2 regions of the Trichocoleus sp. FACHB-591 genome follow, and region 2 is predicted to be linked to the other one. Evidence: riboswitches for the same ligand, from Rfam matches in the RefSeq annotation. Region 2 holds a riboswitch; the other holds the start of a gene.
The links. Region 2 has a riboswitch for cobalamin ahead of H6F90_RS23505 (sirohydrochlorin chelatase). Riboswitches for the same ligand answer to the same signal wherever they lie in the genome.
Positions count from the first base shown of each region.

Region 1: linked by a shared signal. The riboswitch ahead of H6F90_RS17310 (CbtB-domain containing protein) and the one ahead of H6F90_RS23505 (sirohydrochlorin chelatase) in region 2 are both predicted to bind cobalamin.

Region 1 covers NZ_JACJPA010000094.1:48,546-54,253, reverse strand. Annotated here, with positions in the region: gene hemB (porphobilinogen synthase) at 1-615, opposite strand, end outside; gene rpmA (50S ribosomal protein L27) at 844-1,128, opposite strand; gene rplU (50S ribosomal protein L21) at 1,186-1,530, opposite strand; gene H6F90_RS17315 (hypothetical protein) at 1,667-2,860, opposite strand; gene H6F90_RS17310 (CbtB-domain containing protein) at 2,919-3,116, opposite strand; cobalamin riboswitch at 3,137-3,297, opposite strand; gene H6F90_RS17305 (ABC transporter ATP-binding protein) at 3,358-5,106, opposite strand; gene H6F90_RS17300 (YdcF family protein) at 5,182-5,708, opposite strand, start outside.
Region 2 covers NZ_JACJPA010000110.1:19,096-24,803, reverse strand. Annotated here, with positions in the region: gene H6F90_RS23515 (hypothetical protein) at 1-300, opposite strand, end outside; gene H6F90_RS23510 (glycoside hydrolase family 10 protein) at 301-1,584, opposite strand; gene H6F90_RS23505 (sirohydrochlorin chelatase) at 1,646-2,719, opposite strand; cobalamin riboswitch at 2,753-2,916, opposite strand; gene H6F90_RS23500 (peptidylprolyl isomerase) at 3,218-3,643, opposite strand; gene H6F90_RS23495 (TspO/MBR family protein) at 3,787-4,260, opposite strand; gene H6F90_RS23490 (tryptophan-rich sensory protein) at 4,388-4,864, opposite strand; gene H6F90_RS23485 (cysteine synthase A) at 5,088-5,708, opposite strand, start outside.

The DNA of each region.
Region 1 (5,708 bases), on a different contig from region 2:
GCCATAATAGGCAGAAGCATACTTGGCGGCGTAAGAGAGAATCGGCAGATCTTGAAAACCCGCTTCATCTAAGCCTTGCCGAATCGCTTGCACAAAGCCATCCATCATTCCAGAAGGCGCGATGATGTCAGCACCTGCTTTCGCTTGGGAAACCGCTGTTTTCTTCAGCAGCTCTAAAGTAGGATCATTCAGCACCCGTCCACTCAAATCCCCCACTTGCAAGTAGCCGCAGTGACCATGAGAGGTGTACTCGCACAGGCAAGTGTCAACAATGACGATCAGGTCAGGGACTGCTTCTTTGACCGCCGTTGCCGCTTTCTGGACCATGCCACACTCATGCCAAGCCCCGGTTGCATCAGTGTCTTTGTCCGCTGGAATGCCGAACAGAATAATTGCAGGAATGCCCAAGTCATAGACTTCCTTAGCTTCCTCAACAATTTTGTCGATGGAGAGTTGGTAAACGCCTGGCATGGAGCGAACTTCCTGAGCGATCGCCTCTCCCGGAACGGCAAACAGCGGGTAGATCAAATCGCTGGTGGTGACAATGGTTTCACGTACCATCCGACGAAGCTGAGGATTGGCACGCAAGCGGCGAGGGCGATGGGTCGGAAACATAGCGTCTACTAAAGGTAAAAATTTAGAAAAACCTACCTGGCTTAGCAACCTCGTAACGAAAGGTTAGCTAACTCTCAAATTTCTCAACAGTTTACTAGTTTAAGGCTTGTTGCTTGCCCACTCACAACTCAGTAACTTTCTGTAAAACTCCGGATTTTAAGCAAACAAAATAGGGGCACAGCATGCTGTGCCCCCACAATCGATTTAGCAAATCGCGATCGCCTTAGCTTATGCAGTAACTGCAACAGGAGCTTCAACAGCAGCGGGATAAACGCTAACTTTCTTGCCGCTCTTACCTTTTCTTTCGAAGGTGACAACACCATCAACGAGAGCGAAGAGAGTGTCATCGCTGCCACGACCGACGTTGCTGCCAGGGTGGAATTTGGTACCCCGCTGACGCACTAGGATGTTGCCAGCGCGAACCACTTGACCGCCGAAGCGCTTGACGCCTAGGCGCTGAGCATTCGAGTCGCGACCGTTACGAGTACTACCTGTACCTTTCTTATGAGCCATTGTTCCCTCAGAGATCTCTACAAGTTTTGCAAGTTGACAACGCTGCCTGACTTGATCTTAGCCTTCGCCTGCACCCAACTCGGTGCCATTCAGGTTGATGGAGTTGATCATCAAGCGGGTTAATTCTTGACGGTGACCCTGCTTCTTACGGGTTTTCTTCTTAGGCTGCATCTTGTACACGATGATTTTACGGCCTCGCAGTTGGCGCAGGATGGTACCTTGAACTGCTGCCCCTGCTACTAAAGGCTGACCAACAGAGATTTCACCATCGTTTTGCACAAATAGCACTTTGTCAATGGTGACAGCGGCATCGACATCACCCGCAATCCGCTCTACATCATAAAAGCGACCCGGTTCCACCCGCAGTTGCTTACCACCCGTCTCAATAATTGCGTAAGCCATGAAATTCTCCTAACAGTTGCCGTACAGGTAGCTGGCTAATGCTCTTTATGAAATGCTTTGCACAATCAGCATGCCAGCTTTTTGTGATGCCTTCACCTGGTCCGAGCAGGAATAGACAGACAATTTGCCATTATGTCTAATTTAACGCCTTGCTGTCAAGGAGCGATCGCGGTTGTCGCCGTTGTTGCACCCATAAACCAAGACCCAAGCCCACCAGCAAAATGCTGACAAAATAGCCAAGGGAAAGGAGGCGCGATCGCAACGGTGGCTCTACGCCCTCAACTTCAATCTCTTGAGCCACTTTGAAGGATGAAAACTGACGAGCCGCACCGGGTTTGGGTGTGACTTCAACTTCCACTTGATAGGGTGCGCCATCAAAAAACTGTTGTTGCCATGCAAATTCACCTTGGTTATTGGGTGTTGCTTGATGAGCAAAGGCAACCCAGCCTGCTTCTAAAGATTTGGCTTTGATGTCAAACACCACATCAGTTGCTGGTTGACCCGTTTTAGTATCGATCGCCTGTACAACCAACTCAGCAGGTTCGCCTACCGTGGCATGGTGATGCCCTAACAGCTTCACTTCTAAGCCTTGTGTGTTCGCACTAGACGGCAAAGCGGCGATCGCCTTATCTCCATGCTCATGTTCGTGAGAGTGCTCATGGGAGTGAGACAGTTCAGCACTAATATTGACGACGAGTAGAGCAGCGATCGCGACCACAATGGTTCCGCTCAACAGCAACCGAACTCGCTGAGGGGCAATTTCTCCAGGTTGCAGTTCTTGCTTGCCGCCAATCACCCAGCCGCCACCGAAGCCTACCCCCAACAAAATCACGGCTAGGATGGCGAAGTTGCGATATTTAATTGAATTTTCGGCGACGGGCAAAGTTAAGGTTTGCTGAAAAGGTGCAAAGGCATTAGCAACGGTTGGTGTAACTTCGACTTGGAGTTGGTAGTCACCGCGAATCGGGAGCATTTGCTGAAATTCCAGTTGACCATTAGCGGCGATCGCCGCCAAATCCAGTAGCTTGGTGCCCTCAACAATGGGAAAGTCGGTGGGCAACCAAGGATTCGTAGGCGGGGTTAGCAGTTTGACACGAATGTTGGCATCTTGCAGTGGCTTCCCGGTTGCATCCAGCGCTTGTAGCGTCATTTGCACTGGATTTTGGGGCTGCGCGGCATCGGCCTCAAAGGGTAGTAACTGACTGGTAGATGGTTCAGTTGCCAGCTTCACCGATGGCTGTGGTAGTTGCGATCGCCCAACTGCACCATAGCTTAAAGCTCCTAGCAGCCCTAATAAGCTGAGGAGCGAAACGAGTTTAATTTTTGTCATTATGACTTAGAACCTTTGAGGATGCTGACGAGTAAGAATTCTGACGGAGCGCGAAATTCTAGTGGCAGCTAACACTCAAGGTATGGTGGCGTAGCGAGTGCATTTGATTGTGGGCGGCAGGATAGCTTGAGAAATAAACCGTCCAGAGCGTCAACGCACACAAGGAAGTAAATAAGGTGGCTTGCACAGGCACCGAAAGCGTCCAACGGACAGCCTGTTGCTGTAGAGAGCCAGAAGTCAGGGATGCAGTTCTCATGGTGTACCTCGCACTTTAGAGCTATAGAACTTCCCACCGGCGGGCATCCTGGCTAGGAAATTTTTACTTAGCTGAGCAAAAAATTCCTTCACAGTTGCGGGACAGCGTCGGATTTGCACCGAACTTTCCCCGTTACCTCTAGTGACTGTTCCTCACTAGAACCGCATGAGTAGGGCAATCATATCACTGTTTATTGACATAAAGGTTTTTGCCGCAAAACTGCAACCCCAGATTTTGGTTCTTAGCGCAGCATTTCTTCTAAGGCATGCTGGCTCCATAGCGTTTGGTATAGTCCAGGCTGCTTGAGCAGTTGATCATGGGTGCCCGTCTGCACAATGTGACCATGCTCCATGACAAAAATGCGATCGGCTGTGGCGGCAGCGGCGAGTTGGTGAGAGATAAACAGCACCGTTTTACGTTGTGTACCTTCCGACAAATTTTTCAGAATTTGGGTGGCGGTTTGGTTGTCCACGCTGGAGAGGGCGTCGTCCAAAATCAAAATGGGCGCATCAACCAATAAAGCTCTGCCTAGGGCGCTGCGCTGGCGTTGTCCACCAGATAACGTAATCCCTCGTTCACCTACCACTGTTTCGTACTGGTGCGGGAAATTGAGAATCTCTTGGTGAATTTGAGCTTGTTTGGACGCGTACTCTACCTCTGGCTGTTCTGCTAGAGGGTCGCCGTAGCGGATATTGTTCTTGACTGTGGTGCTGAAGAGGAAGCTGTCTTGGGGCACATACGCGATCGCAGATCGCAAATCCTGCAAGCGCAACTGAGTAATGTCGTAGTCATCGACAAACAGTTGCTCTGACGCAATATCCAGCAGTCGGGGGATCGCATTTGCCAAGGTGGACTTACCTGACCCAATTGGCCCTACGATCGCGACGGTTTCTCCCGGTTCGATTGTGAAGCTGACATTTTGCAGCGCTGGTATGACGGCGCCAGGATAGGTAAAGCTGAGATCACGGGCGCTGAGGCGACCTTTGACCTCTGCTAGAGCTAACGGCACCACATCGGGCTCGTTTTTGATCTTCGGTTCCACCGTCAAAATTGACTCGACGCGATCGATACTGACTTCACCACGTTGATAGGCTGTAATCGTGAAGCCGAGTAGTGCGGTCGGGAAGATCAGGCGTTCGACGTACAGGAGCAAGGCGATAAAGTCACCTACACTAAGCGCTCCCGTGGCGATCGCTCTGGCCCCCTGCCACAACAGCACCAGAATACTGAGGCTGGCAATGCCGATCAGCAGCGGAAACAAGGTATTACGGGTTCTAGCTAGCTTTAGGTTGGCCTTGAGCAGTTGCTGATTCAGTTGTCGGAAGGCTCGCCGCTCGTTTTCCTCTTGAGCGTAGATCTTAATCAAGGCGATGCCGCTCATGTCTTCTTGAATCAGATCGCTCATTTTAGACAGTTCTTCTTGCACCTCTAGCTGCTCATTGCGGAGGCGATCGCTAAACAAGCGCACCAACATCAACATGAACGGGTAAGGTGCGATCGCCAATAAGCTCAGCTTCCAGTCAATCGTCAGCATGACGGGCAAGGTCAAAGTATAGGCAAAGACGGTATTTGCCAAACTGAGCACAGCAAACCCCACCAACCGCCGAATATTGTCTACATCACTTGTCGCGCGGCTAATGAGATCCCCAGCGGTGTTGAGTGAAAAGTAAAACGGCTCTAGGGTTAGCAAGTGATTGAAGATCTTCTGCTTCAAGTCAAATTCCACCTGCCTCCCAGTGCCAAAGAGCAAAATCCGAGAGACCATGCGAATTCCCCACATGACCGACGCTAGGGCCAAAATCAGCCCTACATAGTACAAAACTTGGTCGAAGCTGAAGGTGACTTGAAGGTCGTCAACAGCGTCGCGGATGACCAGCGGGATATAAACCCCAACTAAATTGACGATCAGCAGCGATAAAACGCCTAAAACAGTAGTTTTCCAGTGGGGTTGTAAGTAAGCCGCAAGTTTCCGTAGCTGAGAGCGAGCCATGAGCAAAAATCCAGCAACCTTTTGATCATCCTAAACGAATTACCTCAGCAGCAGGCAACCCCTCTGCGAGCCGAGCTAAATGCCCAAAGGTGCGAGCCAGCCGCGTAAGAAGTAATAAACCGAGAGCAAATATTCCTCAATCACGCGAGTCGTGACCACCAGAGTGTCAGCGCTGGGGACAAAGTCGGCAATCCGTAATCTGCGCCTGAGACTGCCACCCGACTCAAACGTATAAAAATTTGTGGGTCGAGGAATGACTCGAATTCCTACCCTGGCAAAGGTTAAAGCGGCTCGCCTAGTATTCGTGGCAGAGGAAACTAAGATCACGCGATCGCCCAACCGCCGCTCCATCAAAATTCGTCCTACGGCGACAGCGCTAGTACGCACATCCACGCCAGTCGGTTCCACCACAATGTCGTCTCTAGCCACTCCCATATTGATCAGTAAGGTTTCAATGTCCCTCGCTTCCACGATTTCCTCAGGCTTGCCTTGCAAATCGCCCCTAGGGCCTGCACTGACGATCACCAAAGGCCTATTCCCTAGCCGTAGTTGGTCTTGATACAGTTGGGCAGCGTAAATAATGCGATCGCCCGTATCCGTTA
Region 2 (5,708 bases):
GACCCAGCCCAAAGCCCCTAACTTGCTAGCTCCTAAAACAGTCCAGCAGAGGGTACTAGACAAGATCCACCAGCCTGCTTGAGGACACCAGCGTCGCAACACTAGCCACTGCGCTAAACCAATTACAGTACCGCCGATCGCGCCTTCCAAGCCTTGCAAAGCGGCTCTTTCGCCCACTTCTAACCAATAAAGGCTAATCAAAAATCCTAAAATATTGCCGCCTATCCATTGCAGGCAAAAGCGGTAGGCTAACCTTTGTCCAGGCTGGGCTAAAAATAGAGCGGGAGTTGAATGACCCATCTAGCGATTTGTCCTGGGGGGTTGAGCGGGCGCAACAAACAAAGTTTTGAATCCTTGCCGCCGCATCTGAGGCGATTCAGGCGCAATATAGCTCCACAAGCTCTCCCAGTAAAAAAAGGAGACACCATCAAACCCTTGCTCACGCGCAGCCTGGACTTGTTCCTGAATCTGCTGCATGTTGACGGGCTGCCCCCAAGAGCCTGTGTGAATGCCAATCGCGACTGGAATCCGTTGACGCGCGAACTGCACTGCAGGTTGCTTTAGTTCCGCCACAAAAGTAGACAACCTTTGGCGATAGACCTGTAAAACCAGTTCTTCAATCCAGCCCTGCCGCACCCAGGTTTGCCAATCTTGCAGGTAGGTTCTGTAGGAAAATCCTTGAGAGTTGGGGGATAGCGTGATTAAGCAGTAGGGCCGCACCACCTTCACAGCGCGAAAAATCTGCTCCATCAAAGCGGTAATTTTATTCGCTCGCCAGCGCATCCATTCTGGGTCTAGCGGGTTATCAGGAGGCGGTTTACCCCCATGTTCTTGCTGGTAAAGCTCAACCGTAAAAGCGTCGTAACCAAAATCTACTGGCAACCCAAAGTGGTCATCCAATTGAATCCCAGCGACATCGTAGCGAGTCACGACTTCTACAATCAGATCTACCATTAGGGCTTGCACCTCTGGATGCAGCGGGTTCAGCCAAACTCGACTGATGCCAAACGGCTGCCGCAGTTTCTGCTGAGCGAATTCCAACCAGGATGGCGATCGCGACTTTGTAGCATTGGGTAAAGCTAATTGCTCCCAATCTGAGCGAATGGCTGTGGTGCCATCTTGACGGCTGGTGAGCCAATCGGGGTGCTGCTGCACTAACGCCGAGCCAGCGGGAGCCATAAAGCCGTACTCAAACCAAGGAATGATCCTGAGTCCCTGTTGATGGCCCTGCTGAACCATCTCCGCTAAGACATCTTTGCCTAAACGCAGACTCGTTAGCATGGGGTCTTGCGATCGCCCAATGCTCCGCTTGAGCACAAAGCTGGGATACAGGGTATGTCCCCGATTCCAGACGACGGGGTAAACCGTATTGAAGTGGAGCTGAGATAGCTGCTTGAAGGCTCGCTGAACTCCCCCAGGCCGAAACAGGACCGCACTTGCCACGTTGGTCAGCCAGACTCCGCGTAACTCGGTTAATGCTGGGGCCGCTGGTGGCTTAGATTGCTGTGCTGGCACGACCAAAAGCACAACCACCAACATCAAAGAGAGTAAGCAGACTAGTCCAGTCTGAAACTTCTTGTCCATCCTGTTGCATTAACCAACCTTCTAGAGTCTAGCTGGCGATCGCTTTAGTGGCTCTAGGTCTTTAGGGAACTTGCCAAATTCTCTCGTGATATTGAGCGGGTTCGGCGTAGGGGTCAACAACAGGATGGTCGTGCCCGTGACCATGCCCGTGGCCGTGGCCGTGATCGTGCCCGTGAGCTTGCTCATGACTATGGCCGTGATCGTGACCATGCCCATGATCATGCCCGTGACCATGACCGCCACCATTAGCGACAGCCGCTAAGCGAAACTTACACATCTCGCAGTTCATCTGCACTTGGCCCAGTTGGGTTTCAATTTCTCGTTCCCGCAAAATGGAGAAGAGTTGCGGATGCAAGCCCATTTCTGGCAAGCAGGTCATGGAGATGTCGGGATGCAGTTCTTGTTGCTGTGTGGTGATGTCAAAGATCTTCTTCATCAGCAACCCAGTAAACAAGAAGTAAGGCAGGACGATAATTCGCTTGGGTTCGTATAGGCGGGCGCGACGGAAGCCTTCTTCTAAGCGGGGATGGGTGATGCCAATAAAGCAGGTTTCGACGGTGCTATAGCCGCTGCCTTCCCAGAGAATCCGAGCCATTTTGTAAACATCACCGTTGGCATCTGGGTCGCTGGCTCCACGCCCCACAAACAGCAGGACGGTATCTTTGCGCTCAATGCCTTGGGGGTTCCATTGGGGTTGGTCGAGTTCGGCTAGGCGCGATCGCCACAGGTCTAGAATGCCGGGAGTAATGCCAAAGTGCCGCCCGTAGTGGAACTTGACTTGGGGATGCCGCTGACGAGCGCGATCGAGTTCGTTGGTGACATCAAATTTGTTATGTCGTGCGGCAAAGAGCAAAATTGGCAAAACGGAAAATTCGGTGTAGCCCTGTTCCACGCACTGATCAACGCCTTCTTGAATGGAGGGAGCGGTGAGTTCGAGGAAGCAAGGAACTGCGGGGCGGGAGGTATCTAGAGATTGGTACGCTGCGGCAAATTCGAGAAAGCTCCGCCGTCCATCTTCATCGCGGCTGCCATGCCCAATCAGCAGTAAAGGTCGCTGCATGGGCAGAGGCGGTAGTTGTGCCGCTGGAGCAGCAGCATCGATTGTATTCAACAGGGTTGAATTGGTAGTTAACATGAGTCAAATCCTCTTTCCCGTGCGACGCAGGAAGTGAGTGAAGTGGTAACAGATAGGCGTTCTGGCTGAGGAGAGCTGACACTCTACTAAATCCGAATTTTCAGCTCCATTGACAGCTGCGGCACAGCACCGGACTCGCACCGGATTTTCCCTATCTGGCTACTGTTCACGTGTGCTTCGTTATCTTATCCCATCTGTTCTTGGGACTGTATGCGGGGGAGGGGGTTGAGGGCGATCGCTCGATGATCTTTTAGTTGGGTGTGCAGGCATATGTACTAGAACCAAACCCTTAGGGGCGCTTGCCCTCAAACCCCCACTGAAGGACGGCTGCGTCCTCCAGACCTCCTCCAGAAGTTGGTTTTAGGGCACGGTTTGGTTTGGCTATTCGAGTAGCTATTATATGGGGGCTTAGGTGTTTGCGAATTGCTTGGAACTTGGGCGATCGCTCCTTGGATAAGCCATGAGGCGATCGCGACACTACTTCTACCTAAGATTTACCTAGGATTCGATCCTGACGGACAGGATTTTGTCGTCTTTACGAATCGCATTCACGACATCCATATTTTCCGTTTTGCCAAACACAGTGTGCTTGCCATCGAGGTGAGGCTGAGGCGAGTGGCAAATAAAGAATTGACTTCCCCCAGTATCTTTGCCAGCGTGAGCCATCGACAGGCTGCCTGCTTGGTGCTTGTTGGGGTTGCCAGCCGTTTCGCAGTTGATTTTGTATCCTGGACCTCCGGTGCCTGTGCCTTGAGGACAGCCACCCTGAATCATGAAGTCAGAAATTACGCGGTGAAAGGTCAGCCCGTCGTAAAACCCTTTATTGGCAAGATCAACAAAATTCTTCACCGTGTTAGGCGCATCCTGCTCAAACAGCTCTAGGTTGATGGTGCCTTTGGCGGTTTTCATTATGGCGCGAGTCATGGTCTCTCCTTAATAAGCCGAGGCTGATTGCGTCTGCCAGCCAATTCATCTCATCCAGCTTAGAACAAAAGTCGCGATCGCTACATTTCGCTCCACCAGCCGTGGCCCCAACTACCCCTTGACTGAGTTATCTAAGCAAAAGTTTAAGCAGATTCTGGATTCAGCTTTGCCAACTCCCAAGTCGCATAGGTACCAATCGGGCTCCAGATTAAATAGGGAATGAGGAGGGCAGCGGCAGTAGCCGAAACGGGTGCAACTACCGCTGCCAGAATCCAACCTAGAACCGCTCCAGTACCACCAATGAATGTGCCGATGGTGAGGTTACGCAGCCATAATGTCAGAGGCTGGTAGACAATTGTCACGATTTCCAATAGCAGATAGAAACCCATGAGAAACCAGGTTTTTGAGCTGCCAGGGTCTCGCTCCCAAATGTTGTAGGCAGACCATGCGCCACAGACAAAAACCACCGCCCAAATCACTGGAATGGCAGGTTCAAAGGTGAGCCAGCTTGGACGACGTAAGCGCCGAAACCATTTCACATCACGGGGCCGAATCACACTACCGCCGATTGCCACTAAAAAGGTTACGGCTGCAATTACCATCCAAGACTTGATCATGCTTTTAGCTTCCTCTGGGCCACACGCTGCACTTGGCTCAAATCAGATCTGACAGTTCTGAGCAAAGATAAGTTATGAAGCGATTGTGTCAGGGCATTAGGTCAACCGTAATCGACCAGCGGAAAGATTAGTGTGCTGCCTCAGGGTTGAGCCGCATCATTTCCAATGTGGCATAGGTGCCAATCGGACTCCAAATCAAGTAAGGCAAGAGCAAAAGCACTGCCAAACCCGAAATCGACAAAATGGAGCTAGCGAGGAAAACTCCTAAAACCACACCAATACCGCCTAAAACCACACCAGCTTTAATATTTCGCAGCCTGAGAGTAAGTGGAATGTAAGCAACAGTAATTACTTCTAGCAGCAGGTACAGCGCCATTAGGAGCCACATTTGCAAGCTACCTGGATTCTTTTCCCACACTAAATAGGCAGAAGCAGCCCCACAACTAAACACAAAAGTCCAAATCACCGGAATCAGAGGCTCAAAAAAGAGCCACAAAGGACGCTGTAACTCTACCGCCCAGACGGTATCACGGGGTCTGATCCAAGCTGCTCCTAAAGCCACCAAAAAGGTGATGCCACCAATAATCATCCAAGATTCCACCATGTCTTTGCCTCCTATGCTGACCCGCTCCACTGACTCAATCCGTCAGCTTATGTTTATGGTCGCAAGTCCAAGCGGAAGCTTACTCAGTCGTGGGTGGGAACCTGATGGCACATGCCACCCATAAATATCCCTGGCGAATATACCCCTAGCCAATATGGCTGTTGCTATAGCTTGAGAGCGGGTAGCGCATCGAAGTGATAGAAGGAGGCTGGCGGGAGATAGTTTAGGCAGTGGCGATCGCTTCTGGAGATAATCCTTTTTGAGCGAGCCAATCCAGATTGAACAACCGTGATTGATACCGGGAGCCACTATCACACAAAATAGTCACAATGGTATGTCCGGGCCCCATTTGTTTTGCCAGTGCCACTGACGCAGCGACGTTAATTCCGCTGGAGCCGCCCAAAAATAAGCCTTCTTCTCGCAGCAGACGATACACCACTTCTACACACTCTTGGTCATGGATGCGAATGGCATCATCGGCGGGTGCGCCTTCCATATTGGCTGTAACGCGGCTGTTGCCAATACCTTCAGTAATGGAACTCCCTTCTGAGCTGATTTCGCCTGTCTTGACATAGCTGTAGAGACCGCTACCCATTGGGTCAGCTAATACCGCTCTGATGTTGGGGTTCTTTTCCTTGAGAAACATTGCCACCCCAGCATAAGTTCCACCTGTGCCAGTCGAGGTAATCCAAGCATCAACTTTGCCCTCAGTTTGCGCCCAAATCTCTGGCCCAGTCGTATGGTAGTGCGCCAGGCGATTGGCTAAGTTATCGAACTGGTTCGCCCAGATGGCATTCTCCATCTCTTCTGCAATGCGGCCAGAAAGCCTGACGTAGTTGTTGGG